Regions from separate parts of the Thalassospira sp. SN3W genome, predicted to be linked through region 2. Evidence: predicted binding sites of a transcription regulator. Region 2 holds the regulator's gene; each other region holds the start of a gene.

The links. The regulator PhoB, encoded in region 2, activates phosphate uptake and scavenging genes when phosphate is short. The targets are predictions, from matches to a motif close to TNTCATAAAACTGTCA.
Region 1: P8T57_RS20190 (choice-of-anchor I family protein) is a predicted target of PhoB. The motif match lies at 2,648-2,663, and genes of this name have one in related genera.
Region 3: P8T57_RS02240 (DUF2794 domain-containing protein) is a predicted target of PhoB. The motif match lies at 2,299-2,314, and genes of this name have one in related genera.

Annotation. Positions count from the first base shown of each region.
Region 1 is NZ_CP121124.1:4,380,357-4,385,554, forward strand. Features, by position in the region: gene P8T57_RS20180 (ATP-binding protein) at 1-57, opposite strand, end outside; gene P8T57_RS20185 (response regulator) at 69-827, opposite strand; gene P8T57_RS20190 (choice-of-anchor I family protein) at 975-2,573, opposite strand; gene P8T57_RS20195 (FAD-dependent oxidoreductase) at 2,746-3,771, shown strand; gene P8T57_RS20200 (DUF2256 domain-containing protein) at 3,778-3,957, shown strand; gene pgi (glucose-6-phosphate isomerase) at 4,000-5,198, opposite strand, start outside.
Region 2 is NZ_CP121124.1:1,468,650-1,473,847, reverse strand. Features, by position in the region: gene pstA (phosphate ABC transporter permease PstA) at 1-301, shown strand, start outside; gene pstB (phosphate ABC transporter ATP-binding protein PstB) at 303-1,106, shown strand; gene phoU (phosphate signaling complex protein PhoU) at 1,128-1,850, shown strand; gene phoB (phosphate regulon transcriptional regulator PhoB) at 1,868-2,563, shown strand; gene P8T57_RS06605 (cation:proton antiporter) at 2,626-4,386, opposite strand; gene P8T57_RS06600 (calcium/sodium antiporter) at 4,704-5,198, shown strand, end outside.
Region 3 is NZ_CP121124.1:530,483-535,680, forward strand. Features, by position in the region: gene P8T57_RS02225 (PQQ-like beta-propeller repeat protein) at 1-624, opposite strand, end outside; gene P8T57_RS02230 (tetratricopeptide repeat protein) at 675-1,325, opposite strand; gene P8T57_RS02235 (hypothetical protein) at 1,780-2,205, shown strand; gene P8T57_RS02240 (DUF2794 domain-containing protein) at 2,360-2,713, shown strand; gene P8T57_RS02245 (tetratricopeptide repeat protein) at 2,730-3,491, shown strand; gene P8T57_RS02250 (ribonucleotide-diphosphate reductase subunit beta) at 3,554-4,582, opposite strand; gene P8T57_RS02255 (ribonucleoside-diphosphate reductase subunit alpha) at 4,623-5,198, opposite strand, start outside.

The sequences.
Region 1 (5,198 bases), 1.6 Mb from region 2:
CGTGCGGGGCTTGAAACGCCGCATATATTCGGAAAACGCACCAATCTGAACTGCCATCGATCGAATTCCTAGACGGTCCTCGTATCGGCACAGAACTGATAGCCAATGCCGCGCACGGTTTTGATCAGCTTGGGGTTTTTGGCATCTTTTTCAATTTTGCGGCGCAGGCGACTGATCTGGATATCGATACTGCGGTCAAACGGGATCGAGCTCTGACCGCGCACGATATCGACAAGCTGTTCACGCGACAGCGCACGCTTGTTATGCTTGACCAGCGCCAGCAACAGCGAAAATTCCCCGGTCGACAAATGCACCGCCACATCATCAAGATCGCGCAATTCGCGTGATCCGATATCGAGCGTCCAGTCAGCAAACAGGATTTTCTGGGTTTTGGTTTCTTCGTGATGAACCTGTGTCACGGTACCGGTTTCAAAACGGCGGAACACGGCACGAATACGGGCCAGCAATTCACGCGGATTGAACGGCTTTGTCAGATAGTCATCTGCACCCAGTTCAAGACCAAGAATACGATCTGTATCCTCGCCCACCGCAGTCAGCATGACAATCGGTACCTTGGAATTGCGGCGCACATCCCGGCAGAGCGCAAAACCATCTTCGCCAGGCAACATGATATCAAGGATCACCAGATCGATATTCCAGTCACGAAGCGCACGATGCATCTCCGCCCCGTCGGAAACGGTGGTGATACGAAACCCGTGCTGGAGCAGGAATTTTTTCAGGAGCTTCTGGATTTCCTGATCGTCATCGACAACCAGAATATGGGGTTCACGTCGCGTACTCAGTCTCCGCCTCCCTTCGGTCGACAAGCCCGAAACCGGACCGTGGCGCGGAGTTTAGTGCATAACGTTACAGGATTGAACCATTTTACCAAGCACCGGACACAATTGAAAAAGCCGAGGACAAAATCCCCGGCTTTTCAAGTAAAATCTCTTTATATACAGCAGCTTAAAAACCTATTTCAGGTCATAAACTTTTGTACTGCCCGATACTTCGCTTGCCACGATCAGCATGGCATTGCCGGTGGGGCTATCCTTTGCTTCGACAAACAGCATACCTTCCGGGGCAAGTTCGCCTGCGGTGTCTGCTTCCGGATTGCCGGAAAAACGACGATCTGAATGATAGGTGACAAATTGCGGATTAGTCGGATTGGTCAGATCATAGACCATAAATCCGCCCTGACGTTCCAGACCGATAAAGGCATAAGGTGTGCCATTAACGTAGCCGGTTGCCAGACCTTCGGGTTCCGGGCCCTTGTCATCCGAGCGGTTATCGCGGCTATAGTTTTCGGTGTTCGATGCGTTGAAAACTCTCCCGTAATTGGCCGCCATGAACTGTTCGAACTTGTCGCCACTGTCAAAAACCATGTCGCCATTCGCATTCAGGACCGAGAACGAACGTGCCCCATAGCTGTAGATCACATCGAAATCGCCATCACCATCCGTATCGCCCTGCGCAGTAGTCGTTTTCAAGCGACCGAGGTTTTCATCTTTTTGCAGGGTTGCGGCATTCGGGAAGGCGACCGGATCAAGGGTCAGTTTTCCGACGCGGGTTTCTTCGCTGTAGCCGTCATAGTCGCGTGAGTCGCCCTCGTTTGCCGTCAGGACCCAGGTTTTGCCGCCGATTTCGATAGCATCGATCGTGTCTGGCATATACATGCCCATCACAGGCCATGTACGGATGTTGATTTTGCCGTCCTTGTCGCTGGCATCAAATGCGTTGACCGAATGGTCCTTGAAGCCAAGACCGGCAACCCGGACAACGTTTGCGGTTTCAATATCAATGATCGCCACCGCATTGTTTTCCTGAAGTGAAACATAAGCCGTTTTGCTGTCTTTCGAGACGGCGATATATTCCGGCTCGACATCCTGTGCCACGGTCGACGTTCCCGGGTTTGATGTCCGCATGCCATAAGGCAGGTCCACATCATTCAGGAAGCCAAAGTTTACCGTGCGAACATCGGCATCTGACAGATCGGTGAGATTTCCCGATACCGGGATAATCGAAACACTCCCTTCCGGGTCGTTGTCAAATGCGTCGTTCGGCTCGCCTTCGTTCGCGACCAGAACGTGCTTGCCATCCGGAGTAAATTTGATCATGTCGGGCAATGCACCGACAGTTACAGCCGCAATGAAATCACCATCCGTGTTAAAGAACACGGCCTTGCCCGGTGCCTGTTTGTCGTCATTCTCGACAGCCACTGCGACAATATTGCCATGAACGGCAACGCTGTTTGCCGCCTTACCCCATGTCGAAAGCTTGACCGAACCGACTTTTGCAAGTGTTTCAGGGTCCGACATATCAAGAATATCAATCGACTTGTCGCCACCATTGACCACGAATATGCGTTTGGTCACCGGGTCAAAAGCCGGAATTTCCGCGGCCCCTTCGTCAAACATGCCGGTGCGATAGTCGCCCATCGGCACGATTGAAAGCGGCTTGGCGGCAGGCGACGCCGTATCAACGGCCATTACCATGTTTTTTGACGTTGTCGTGGTGCCGCAGGCACCGAGCATAACCGAAAATGCCACCGTGGCCATCAAAGAATAACGCATATTTCCCCCTGAAAACTGGATGAACCGTGGCAGACAAACTGCGGACAATGCGTAACGGTTTAATGACCTGACGATGACAGTTTCATAAATATCTTCGGGGTGTTGATGCTCCAAACAACGACTTCTGACGTAAGGAGGAAAAGGTTCACAAGGTTCGAACAGGAACAACAAAATGGCCCCAATGAATATTGCCGTGATCGGTGCGGGAATGGCCGGCCTTCGGGCGGCGGCCACACTTCATGCAGTCGGCTTTTGCGTAACGGTTTTTGAAAAAAGCCGTGGTGCCGGAGGGCGACTTGCAACACGTCGTACCGAATTGGGCAATTTCAATCATGGCGCCCAATATGTCACGGCACTGCATCCGGAATTTCAATCATTCCTGCAACAGGCCGAACATCAAAAATCCGTTCGGAAATGGCAACCACATCTCCTTCGTGGCGAAAAAGCAACCGCTGGGGCACCGGCATCGGCTTTGAAACGTACAAATACGGCCGCAGATATCTGGTATCAGGGTTCACCGCAAATGAACAAACTGATCACCCCGCTGCTTGATCCGTTTGAAATCCGCAAAGAACACCGTATTACCTGTATCGAAACCGCCGGACCACGCAGCTTTATCCTGCATGACGATCTGGATGGTGAATTCGGGCCATTTGACGGTGTGATTATTACCGCCCCTGCCCCGCAAACCGCAGAGCTTCTGCAACCACTTGCCCCAAGATTTGATCCCATTGCGGATGTGGAAATGGCACCGTGTTGGGCAGCAATGATTGCATTTGCCAAACCGTTGCCCACGGCATTTGATGCCATGATCCATCCCGATCCTGCGATCAGCTGGGCGGCACGCAATGGCGACCACCGTGATCTGATCCATCGACCTTCACCTGATCTTTGGGTTCTGCACGCAAGTCCGGAATGGTCACGTGATCACCTCGAAGAAGACAAGGAACGCATCGCATTCCTTCTGCTTGAAAAACTGCATAAAGCTAGCGGTGCTAAGCTTCCCGATGTGGTGTCCATAAACACGCATCGCTGGCGATATGCCCGCACGATCAAACCGCTTGGAAAAAGTCATCTTAGCGGCATGAACGGGCGCGTCATTGCCGCGGGCGATTGGTGTCTTGGTGCAAGGGTGGAAGCCGCATGGCGCAGCGGAAAATGCGCGGCCCATGCCATGATCGAGACACTGATCGGGTAATTTGGGATGCGCCGAAATGCCAATGGTCAAAGGCCGACAAAATCAGACCTGCCACACAAAACCTGCCTGACCTGTAATCGACCGTTTGTCTGGAGGCGCAAATGGCGTGATTGCTGGGACGATGTCAAATATTGCTCTGCCCGTTGTCGGGATCATCGCGCAAACAACAAGGGCGGTGCCAGTTAGGCTGACACCGCCCCATAAATCCACAGATTTGTCGGATCAAAATTAACCCCGAAGGGCATGCAACTGATGGATCAGACCGGCGGTTGAAGCGTCACGGCTATCGGCAGTTTCATTCCCCTGAACCATTGGCAGCAATTCCTTGGCAAGCTGTTTGCCAAGTTCGACCCCCCACTGGTCATAGGAATTGACGTTCCAGATAATCCCCTGAACAAAGATTTTATGTTCATACATTGCAACCAGACGTCCCAGCGTAAAGGGATCAAGCTGCTTGTAAAGGATCATGGTGCTGGGTTTGTTCCCGGCAAAGACCTTTTGCGGTGCCAGCACATCAATCTCGGCCGGGGTCAGATTGCCACCGGCAAGTTCGTCACGTACTTCGGCCTCGGTCTTGCCGCGCATCAGGGCTTCGGCCTGGGCAAAGCAATTCGCCACCAACTTGTCATGATGGTTTGCCAATGGATGCAGGGCATTCGCCGCAACGATGAAATCAACCGGGATCAGTTCCGTGCCCTGATGGATCAGCTGATAAAAGGCATGCTGGCCATTGGTACCCGGTTCACCCCAGATGATCGGGCCGGTTTCGTAATAGATCGGCTTGCCATCGCGGGTAACCGACTTGCCATTACTTTCCATATCGGCCTGCTGCAAATAAGCCGGCAGACGCGAAAGATGCTGATCATAAGGCAGGATTGCCTGACTGGATGCGCACAGAACATTGCGATACCACACCCCGATCAATGCCAGCGTCACCGGAATGTTGCGGTCAAGCGGGGCTGAACGAAAATGATTATCCATCGCCTGCGCGCCGCGCAGCAATTCTTCGAATTTCTCGTAACCAACCGACAGAATGATCGGCAAGCCGATAGCCGACCAAAGGCTGTACCGCCCACCGACCCAGTCCCAGAAACCGAACGCATTATCGGTATCAATACCGAATTCAGCAACCTTGTCCAAGGCAGTCGATACCGCGACAAAATGCTTGGCAACCGCGCTCTCGTCTTTCAGCAAACCAACCAGCCAGTCGCGCGCCGAATAGGCATTGGTCAGGGTTTCGTCGGTTGTGAAGGTCTTGGATGCAATGATGAAAAGCGTCGTTTCCGCATCAAGGTCTTTGAGCGTATCAACGATATGCGCGCCATCGACGTTGGAAACGAAATGGCAGCGAATACCGTCGATATGATACGGGCGGAGTGCCTCGTTCACCATGACCGGGCCAAGGTCGGAACCGCCAATCCCGATAT
Region 2 (5,198 bases):
TCATGTGTTACCGCTGGCGATGCCCGGTATTCTGACCGGGACCATCATCGGCATGGCGCAGGCTCTTGGGGAAACCGCGCCGCTTCTGATGATCGGTATGGTGGCGTTTATTGTTGATATCCCGGGCGGTGCACTTGATCCGGCGACAGTTCTGCCGGTGCAGATTTATCTGTGGGCGGATAGTCCGGAACGTGCCTTTGTCGAGAAGACTTCGGCGGCCATCATGGTCTTGCTGGGCTTCCTGATCCTGATGAACGGATTGGCCGTGTATCTGCGCAAGAAATTTGAACGGAAGTGGTAAAATGGCTGTTGTAACTCAAAGCGCAATGACGGCAGAGCCGTCAGTCACTAGCCCGAAAATGACGGCCCGTGACCTCAATCTTTTCTACGGCGACAACCAGGCGCTTTTTGATGTCAATCTTGACATTGTCGAACGCCAGGTCACAGCACTTATCGGCCCGTCGGGCTGCGGCAAATCAACCTTCCTGCGGTGCATGAACCGCATGAATGACACGATTGACGGTGTCACGATCAAGGGCAAGGTAACGCTTGATGACCGTGATATCTATGACAAGGCAATCGACGTTGTTCAGTTGCGCGCGCGCATTGGCATGGTGTTCCAGAAACCGAACCCGTTCCCGAAGTCGATTTATGACAACGTGGCCTATGGCCCGCGTATTCACGGTCTGGTGAATTCGCGCGACGAGCTCGATGAAATCGTCATGACCTCGCTTGAACGGGCGGGTCTACTGAAAGAAGTCAAAGACCGTCTGCCGGAACCGGCAACCGGTCTTTCTGGTGGGCAGCAGCAGCGTCTTTGCATTGCACGTGCGGTTGCCGTCAGCCCCGAAGTCATCCTGATGGATGAACCGTGTTCGGCACTTGACCCGATTGCAACCGCAAAGGTCGAGGAACTGATCGACGAGCTTCGTTCGAACTACACCATTGTGATCGTGACGCACTCCATGCAGCAGGCTGCCCGCGTGTCGCAGCGCACGGCGTTTTTCCATCTCGGCAAGCTGGTCGAAGTGGGCGAAACCGATCAGATTTTCACCAATCCCAAGGACGAACGCACCAAGGGATACATTACGGGTCGCTTCGGTTAAGTCCGGGCAGGAGTATTTTCGATGGTCGATGAGAAACATCATATCGTCAGTTCGTTTGACGAAGAACTGACCCGTCTGAACAACATCATTTCGCAGATGGGCGGGCTTGCCGAAAGTCAGCTGATTTCCGCCATTCGTGCGATCGTTAAACGGGATTCGGAACTGGCCGAGAAGGTCATTCTTTCCGATCACCGTATCGATACGCTGGAACAGGAAGTGCAGGATTTTGCCGTACGTCTTCTGGCCCTGCGTCAGCCGATGGCAGATGACCTGCGGCAGGTGGTGACCGCGCTTAAACTGTCCAACGATCTGGAACGTATCGGTGATCTGGCGAAAAACATCGCCAAGCGTGCGCAGGTTCTTAACCAGGTGCCGCCGATCCGCCCGGTTCAGGTGATCCCGAACATGGCCAAGCTGTGCCAGGAAATCATCAAGGACGTTCTGGATGCCTATATCGAAGGTGATGCGGAAAAGGCCCAGCGTGTCTGGGCGCGCGATCAGGAAGTTGACGATATGTACAATTCCCTGTTCCGTGAACTGCTGACCTATATGATGGAAGATCCGCGTAACATCACGGCATCGACCCATCTGCTGTTTATCGCCAAGAATATCGAACGTATTGGCGATCATGCGACCAACATTGCCGAAACGATCTATTACCGGATCAAGGGCGAAGACCTGCCGATGGATACTCGGCCAAAAAATGACGCGGCGAACTTTGCCGTCGTAGAACCGAATGAGTGACACTGGAGCATAGGAAGATGGACCCAACGGTTCTTATCGTCGAGGACGAAGCTGCAATCGTAACCATGTTGCGCTACAACCTCGAACGCGAGGGGATGCAGGTTGTCGAAGCCGGGGACGGTGACGAAGCGTTGAAAATTCTGGCCGAAACCCATGTCGATCTGGTCCTTCTGGACTGGATGCTGCCGGTGATGTCAGGGATCGAGGTTTGCCGCCAGATCCGCCGGAAGCCTGAAAGCCGCGATTTGCCGGTGATCATGGTTACGGCGCGTGGCGAAGAAGGCGACCGCATCCGCGGCCTTGATACCGGGGCCGATGATTATGTGACCAAGCCGTTTGCGATTGGTGAATTGCTGGCTCGTATTCGCGCACTTCTGCGTCGATCCGGTCCGGCGCAACCACAAGGGCAGTTGATCTATTCCGATATCGAAATGGATCTGGCCGCCCATCGTGTCAGTCGTAACGGCAAGGCTATCCATCTTGGCCCGACCGAATTCCGTCTGCTGCGTTATTTCCTGGAACATCCGGGGCGGGTTTTCTCGCGCGAGCAGCTTCTGAATGCGGTTTGGGGGCCGAATATCTATGTCGAAACCCGCACGGTTGATGTTCACATTCGTCGTCTGCGCAAGGCATTGAATGACGTCAAGGGAACGCGCGATGTGATCCGCACGGTTCGTGCCGCGGGTTATGCACTGGATGTCGAAGCCGCCTGATTGCGGTTATTCCGGAAGACGAAACGAAAGACCCCCATTATTGTGATGGGGGTCTTTGCGTTTCAGGTGCTTTTCCTGGATTTTGCCGGTTTGGCAGTTTTTTGTGCCTGGTCTTCGGTTTTTTGGCGCGCGGTGCGCGGGGCAAGTTCGTTCATCAGCAGCATATCGGCACGCCGGAACTTGGCTATTTCGATATCGATATCTTCCTGCGGGATATCGCAGGCCGCCAGAACGTGATCGGACAGGCGTAAACCGGTTTCAAGTACCTCTGGGATGGCCGCATCGGCACCACTGCGTGACAGCGGACCGATATGGGTGATGTCCTGGGCACGGGCAAAGATTTTCAGATGCGGATAATGCTGTCGCAGCAAGGCGACGGTCTTTTCCGTTGCGTGCGGGTTGCCCATGGCAACGGCGGCAATATGGGCCTGTTCGGTATGGGCGGCACGAAATGTTTCCGGTCGGGACCCATCGGCAAAATAAACCGGCAGACCTTCGGCTCGGCCACGCGAAACCTGTTGGGCATCGGATTCCAGAACGATAAACGGGATTTCCTTGGTGCGCAGCAGACGGGCCAGAACCCGGCCCACGCGCCCGCAACCAATCACCAGAACATGTTTCTGAATGCCGTCGGTTTCATCCGAGATCTCGCTTAGCTGATCGGTTTCCTTGGGATGAAGCTTCTGTTCGATGCGATGGCCGAGCGAAATCAAAGTCGGCGTCAGACCCATCGAAATCGCAACCACCGGGATCAGCATCACGGCGATGTCAATCGGAACCGCCCCGTTCTGCGATGCCAGTGCAAGCATGACGAAGGCGAATTCACCACCGGCGGCCAGGCTCATGGCGACCCGGATTGACGATGCCCGGTTAAAGCCGATCAGCAGGGACAATCCGAAAAGAACCGCTGCCTTTATGACCAGAAGCCCGATCAGCCACAAAATGATCGTTCCGGCCTGACCGATGACCACATTGGCATTGACCGACATTCCCACAGACATGAAGAACAGCGACAGGAAAACACCGCGAAATGGCGAAATGTCGGCTTCGATCTGATGGCGGAATTCGGTTTCGGCCAACATTACTCCGGCGATAAAGGCACCAAGCGCCATTGAAAGGCCCGCGGCTTCGGTCAATGTGCTGGCAGCCAGAACGACAAACAGGGTCCCGATTGCAAAAAGTTCCGGGTTTTTAAGGGCCGCAATATACCGAAACAGTCGTGGCAGCAGATAACGACCGGTCAGCAACAATACAGCAACCGCCCCCACACCGCTTAGTGCGCTGATCCAGGGGCTGGTTTCGCTCCCGGCATTGCCTGCGGCCTGCACCATGATCAGGAAGGGACCAACCGCAACGTCCTGCAACAGCAGGATGGCAAGGGCTGCACGCCCGAAACGTGTGTGCAACTGGCGCTCATCGGAAAGCTGTTTAAGGATAATGGCTGTTGATGACAGGGCGAGCGCCCCGGCAATCACGATGGAGGCGGGCATATCGTAATTGATCAGCAGCAATACACCGAACATCACGGCCATCGTGACGCCGATCTGCAGGAAACCAAGGGTCGCGAACCGGCCCCCAATCACACGCAGGCGTTCGCGCGACAATTCAAGACCGATCATGAACAGCAGAAAGACAATGCCAAGCTCGGCGACGGTTGAAATGTCTTCGCGGTCACTGATCAGGCCAAAACCGAAAGGGCCGATGCAAAAGCCACCGATCAGGAAACCGATGATCGAGTTCGCACGTAATTTCTGTGCCAGCGGGACGGCAATCACCGCGGCGGTCAGGACAAGGAACAGCTCGAAAAGAACGCTGTGTGACATGATGGATTATGCGTCCGGCGCAGATAGGCGTGTAAAGGAAGTCGTTCAAATCAGGATAGCGGAAATACCCCTATGATTTCTATGGAAATTTCGCGTATGAGAGGGCATCTGTGATGGATGACACGTCTTAAGAGCAGGCGACCGCGACGATTGCTTTCGGCATGCGTGCCAGTGTGGGAACCGCATCACACCGATGTGAAGAATGGTATTACGACGGGACGACGCAGCTTGCTATTCTGCGTTCGCAATGCCATGTTCCGCTGGCCTGTAAAAGGGCATGAAAAAATCAGAAATTTCCCCAAACGAGCAGGCCGGAATTGGAACAGTTCATCCCCTATTTGCAGATTATCGGTGGTCTTGTGCTTTTGACTGCCGGTGGTGAGTTCATTGTTCGCGGTGCTGTCGGTCTGGCGCTGTTGATGGGGGTTTCCAAGATCATTGTCGGTTTGACCGTGGTTGCCGCAGGGACGTCGGCCCCCGAATTTGTCGTGTCGCTGAATGCGGCGCTTGCCGGGTCGGGCGACATCGCGATGGGGAACGTGGTTGGTTCTAACATTGCCAATATTCTTTTGATCCTCGGCGCAACAGCGGTTCTAAAACCGATTACGGCATCGCGGACCATGGTTGTACGCGATGGCGGCACCATGCTGCTGGGAACCGTTCTGTTCATCGGGCTTTGCATGTTTGGCGTTGTCGAACGCTGGGCTGGGGCGGTGATGCTGCTGGTTCTGGCAGCGATCTGGTACTTTACCTATCAGCATGACAAAAAAAGCCCGGGTGATGCCAGCCACCTGCATGAGGAAGAAGTCGAC
Region 3 (5,198 bases), 940 kb from region 2:
GCGCCCGCCACGAACCGTCGGCGCGCCGCGCATCGGGGCGGTTACCTGTGAGCGCCACATCACGGTTGCACTGGGAGCATCAATCGCGATTACCTCGGCAAAGCCGGTCGTCGCGTACAAAATACCGTTTTCATAGGCAAGACCGCCCCCCAGAAGCGTGCTGTCTTCGTCCTCGTCCTTCGCCAGTTCAAGCGACCAGATACGCTTGCCCGATTTGGCACTGAACGCACGAACGACGGCGTCGGCATCAATTGTAAACACCACACCCCGCGCTACAATCGCCTGATTGAGCAGAAGATTGTCATCCATCGATCCTTCGCCGATACCAACAGACCAATCCTGACGCAGCACATCGTTGTCCAGACCGACATGATGCAGGGCATGACTTGGCAGACCACCGTTCTGCGGCCAGTCTTCCATTGGCTCCGGTTCCGGCAGGATCACGCGTTGATCGCTCAATTCGGCATCCGGCTGAACCGTGCTTTCAAGTGATAGAACCGCAAGGCGTTCACCGGGAAGCGGCGGATCTTCGGATTCTCCAAGCCAGCTTGAGCATGCCGAAACGGCAACCGACATGCCCATGACGCACAAAAGGGATTTAATGTTGCGTGGTCTCAAAACCATATCCTCTGATCCAGTCCCTGTGAACAGGTTGCCTGTGCCATTCCCGCCAATCAGGCGCCAACGGCTTTCAGAATTTCACTTGCGCGGGCGCGCATACCTGACGGTGCTTCGCTGTCATCGGCAATCTCGGTCAGCAGCGGCTTTGCTGCCTCTACCTCGCCTGCTGCGATATGAAGCATCGCGATCATTTCACGTGCCGAGTAGTACCAGGGATTTTCAGGCACAGCGATCGGTTCCAAACGCGAAACCAAATCCTTGGCATTTGATGCGTCGGCGTTGTTCATCGCAATCTGAACCACGGCAAGATCGCGATAGATCTTTTCGACGTCGCTGTTACCCGCAATTGCCTCAAGCTCGGCGACCGCGGAATCTTTCGCCCCGGCGCGAAGATAAATTGCCGCCTTCTGGAAATGACCAAGGGCGACAAAACCGGCATCGCCATCGGCAATGATCGCATCAAGCGCACCCAGTGCCGCATCCTGCTTTTCTTCACCAGCCTGTGCCAGTTCAATGGCATTTGCCATGCGCGTGCCGTTTTCGATGCGCGAATTTTCCTCGTAGCTTTTCCAGCCTTCACGTCCGGCAACACCCAGCACGATCACGGCCGCCACACCCACGATGTATTTGCCGTATTTGCGCCACAGCGCTTCATTGCGCTCGCGCTTGAGGTCTTCTTCGACTTCCTGGAAAATATCAACCACGAAAACCGCTCCAATCCGATCAAAAGAAAGCGGGCAACCTGCCCGCTTGTCAGAATTAATTCCGGCAAGGATTTAACGCGCCAGTACGCAAGGGGTCAAGTCCGCTGCACATCAGGAGCCGCCAATATCGCAATTAAATCCCGCAATGCTGTATTTCACGCGCAAAACTGCCACCCATCACGTTGTTTTTGATCCAGTGAACAACCATCAAAGGAAAGAATTGCCGCCTGCGATGCAGGACCAGACCTTAACCCGAACGAAAATCTGCCGCCAAAATCATAATCTGCCGTCCGGTTAATTGCCAAACCCGGCTGAAATGTGGCCAATCCGTCCCAACATCAAAAACAGTATCTGCTTCACCCAAAACGGCACATGGATTGCATTTGTAAATTCGGGAAACGGAATTTTAATCGCTACCGGGCAAATACTGACCGGTCGATGCACGGAGATCAGGATGAAAAGCTTGCACAAGGCCCAAAGCCGACAAGAGGCGAAACGAATAATCCGTCAGCGCGTTCTGGCTGGATTATTCGCAACGCTGCTTGGTGCCGGGGTCTCAGGCTGCGATACCACCGCATCCGACATTGCAGGTACACACATCTTCACCGGTGTTGAATGGTATATCGCGCTCGACGTTGTCAGCATCATCAACACCGACAAAACCCTGATTGACCACGTCGTTTCCCTTTCGACTGGCCGCGATTGTTCGACCATCCGCAAGATCGATGGCAAATCATACTGCAAAAAGGACCCGGTCCCGGAACCGCCACTTTATTGCTATCGCACCTTGGCCGCCGTCAGCTGCTATCGCACACCCGATCCTTATAACACCGGTGCACAAACCGTTGACTGGCCGCCAACACGCTCACGCAGCCTGTAATCGCCTCAACCAACTGAAATCCCACATATATTTGTAAAAATTTTCATATCCCGGCCCTTTCAAACTTGAGGCTGCGGATAAACCGCGCTACCGTGTCATCAGAGCGTCATAAACGCTCTATCCCGGCCTTTTGAAATTACGTCCGGAGAAAGACATGGGTACATTGTTCAATCTGGCTCAGTACCGCAAAGCCAAAAGCGTTGTGCATTTCGACCGGACTGAATTGATGCAGCTCATGAACACCTATTCCAGACAAGTCGCAAGTGGCGCATGGCGCGACTATGCCATTGATCATCTTGATGGCATGGCCATGTTCTCCATCTTCCGTTCCTCACACGAAACAGCCATCTTCACCGTCATCAAACTTGGTGCGGATCACAAGAATGCCGGGCATTTCGTAGCACTTCACAGCGGTGAAAAAATTAAACAAAGCTCGGAAATCCAGAACGTTCTTGATGCCGTTGAAAAACGTGCACGCAAAGTCGTCCCGCTGTTCAAATCCCGTTAAAGATCGGTTTCGCCTTTTGCTCCTTTCCATACTTGCTTTCTTCTCGCCCAATCGCGGCAATCGCACCATCCTGTGTGGTTTTCTTGTTCTGGCGGCATATACGTTTCATGCCCCACCGGCACAGGCCGACTACACCAGTGGTTATAAGGCCTATCAGGCGGGGAATTATGAGATGGCCCGCGCACAGTGGCGCGTTGCCGCACAGGAAGACGATCCACGTGCGCAATATGCGCTTGGCCTGCTTTACTATCGCGGTCTTGCCGGACCACAGGACTACCGACAGGCGGCAGATTGGTTTGCCCTTGCAGCACGCTCTAATCATGCAAATGCAATCTATTATCTTGGGCTGATGTATTTCAATGGCTGGGGGCTGCGCTATGACCAGTTCCGCGCCACAGAATTCTTGAAACGTGCTCTTCGTGCCAACGGGAACAATACCGATGCCGCCTTTCTGATTGGCGAACAGTATTTTCACGGTCGTGGAGCGGAACAAAACTATGTTGAAGCCGCCCATTATTACAGGATCGCCGCCGAAAAAGGCATGCATGCCGCCCAATTCATGCTCGGCGCGATGCTGGAACGCGGCTGGGGTATAGAACAGGATTATGCAGATGCCTATTACTGGCTACGCCGTTCAGCCCTTGGCCCACGCCCCCTGCCACCCGGTGTCGAACTTGAAATGGACCCGGCAACGGCAATTACCAATCTTGAACCAAAGCTGCGCCTTGAAGAAATCAGACGTGTTGACAAACGGCTACAGGAATTGGTTGTTCCCTGAACCAGAATACAAAAGGCCACCCGAAGGCGGCCTTTTGCATGATATTCGTTCCGTGACCAGGATCAGGAAAATGCTTCGTCCCAAGTACCGCGCGTTGCGGCTTTTGAATATTCCGTCGCGCGGTTTTCAAAGAAGTTGGTGTGCTCGACCGCATTCAGCATCGCATCCATCCAAGGCAACGGGTTCTGTTCAATCCCGTATTGCTCCTCAAGACCAAGCTGGCTAAGGCGACGATCAGCGATATAGCGGATGTATTTCTTGATATCTTCCGCTGTCAGTCCCTGCACCGCACCGGCTTCGAACGACAGATCGATAAACGCATCTTCGTGACTGACGATGGTTTTGCAGGCCTCGATCAGGTCGCTGCGCATTTCGTCATCCCAGATTTCCGGGTTCTCTTTGCAGAATGTCCGAAACAGGCGGATGATGCTTTCGCAATGCAGACTTTCATCGCGCACAGACCATGTGACGATCTGCCCCATGCCCTTCATCTTGTTAAAGCGAGGGAAATTCATCAGCATCGCAAATGAGGCAAACAGCTGCAAACCTTCGGTAAAGGCGCCAAACACCGCAAGCGTCTTCGCGATGTTCCGCTTGCCCTGTGTGGTTAAACGCAGGTCGCCATGCTCGTCGGTATACTCGTCTTCCGGACCAATGCCCCAGATTTGCATATAGTCGTATTTGTCCTTCATTTCCTTGTACTGGAAGAAGGCCTCATACTCGGCTTCGGGCATGCCAATGGTATCAAGAAGGTGCGAATAGGCGGCTACATGGATGGTTTCCATGTTGGAAAATGCCGCCAGCATCATCTGGACTTCGGTTGGTTTGAATACGCGCGTATAATGGCGCATATAGCAGTTATTGACCTCGATATCCGACTGAGTGAAAAAGCGGAAAATCTGCGTGAGCAGGTTGCGCTCGGCATCGGAAATCGTGTGGTTCCAATCCTTGACGTCATCGGCCAGCGGCACTTCTTCGGGCAGCCAGTGAATTTGCTGCTGGGTCAACCACGCCTCATAGGCCCACGGATAACGGAACGGCTTGTAGACCGGGTTTTCCGTCAGAAGATCAATTACTTTATCGTCAGACATATCGTCACTTCTCGCAAAATTTCTGTGTACTCAAGCCGCCTTACTGGCAGGCGAGACATTCATCATAGTCAGGTTCGCTGGCTGCCTGTGCGGCGGCGGCCGCAACCAGTGCCGGGATTTCAAACGAGCTTTCCGGGCTTGGCATATCGGCATCATTCGACTTCGCACGCCCCGGAATGTTCGCAACCACCTCGGCCCGCTGGATCGATTTCGACCGGCAGTAATAAAGGCTTTTGACCCCCTTTTTCCATGCCTGAAAATGGATCTGATGCAGGTCGCGTTTATGAACATTCGACGCCAGGAAGATGTTCAGTGACTGTGCCTGATCAATCATCGGCGTGCGATCACCGGCAAGTTCGATCAGCCAGCGCTGATCCAGCTCGAACGCAGTCTTGAAGATGTCCTTTTCCAGATCAGACAGGAAATCAAGATGCTGAACCGACCCTTCATGCACCGTGATGGATGTCCAGACATCCTCAGTATTACGACCTTTTTCTTCCAGAACCTCGGCAAGATACTTGTTACGCACGTTAAACGAGCCCGAAAGCGTCTTGTGGGTGTAGGAGTTCGCCGCCATCGGCTCGATTCCCGGCGAAGCACCGCCGCAAATGATCGA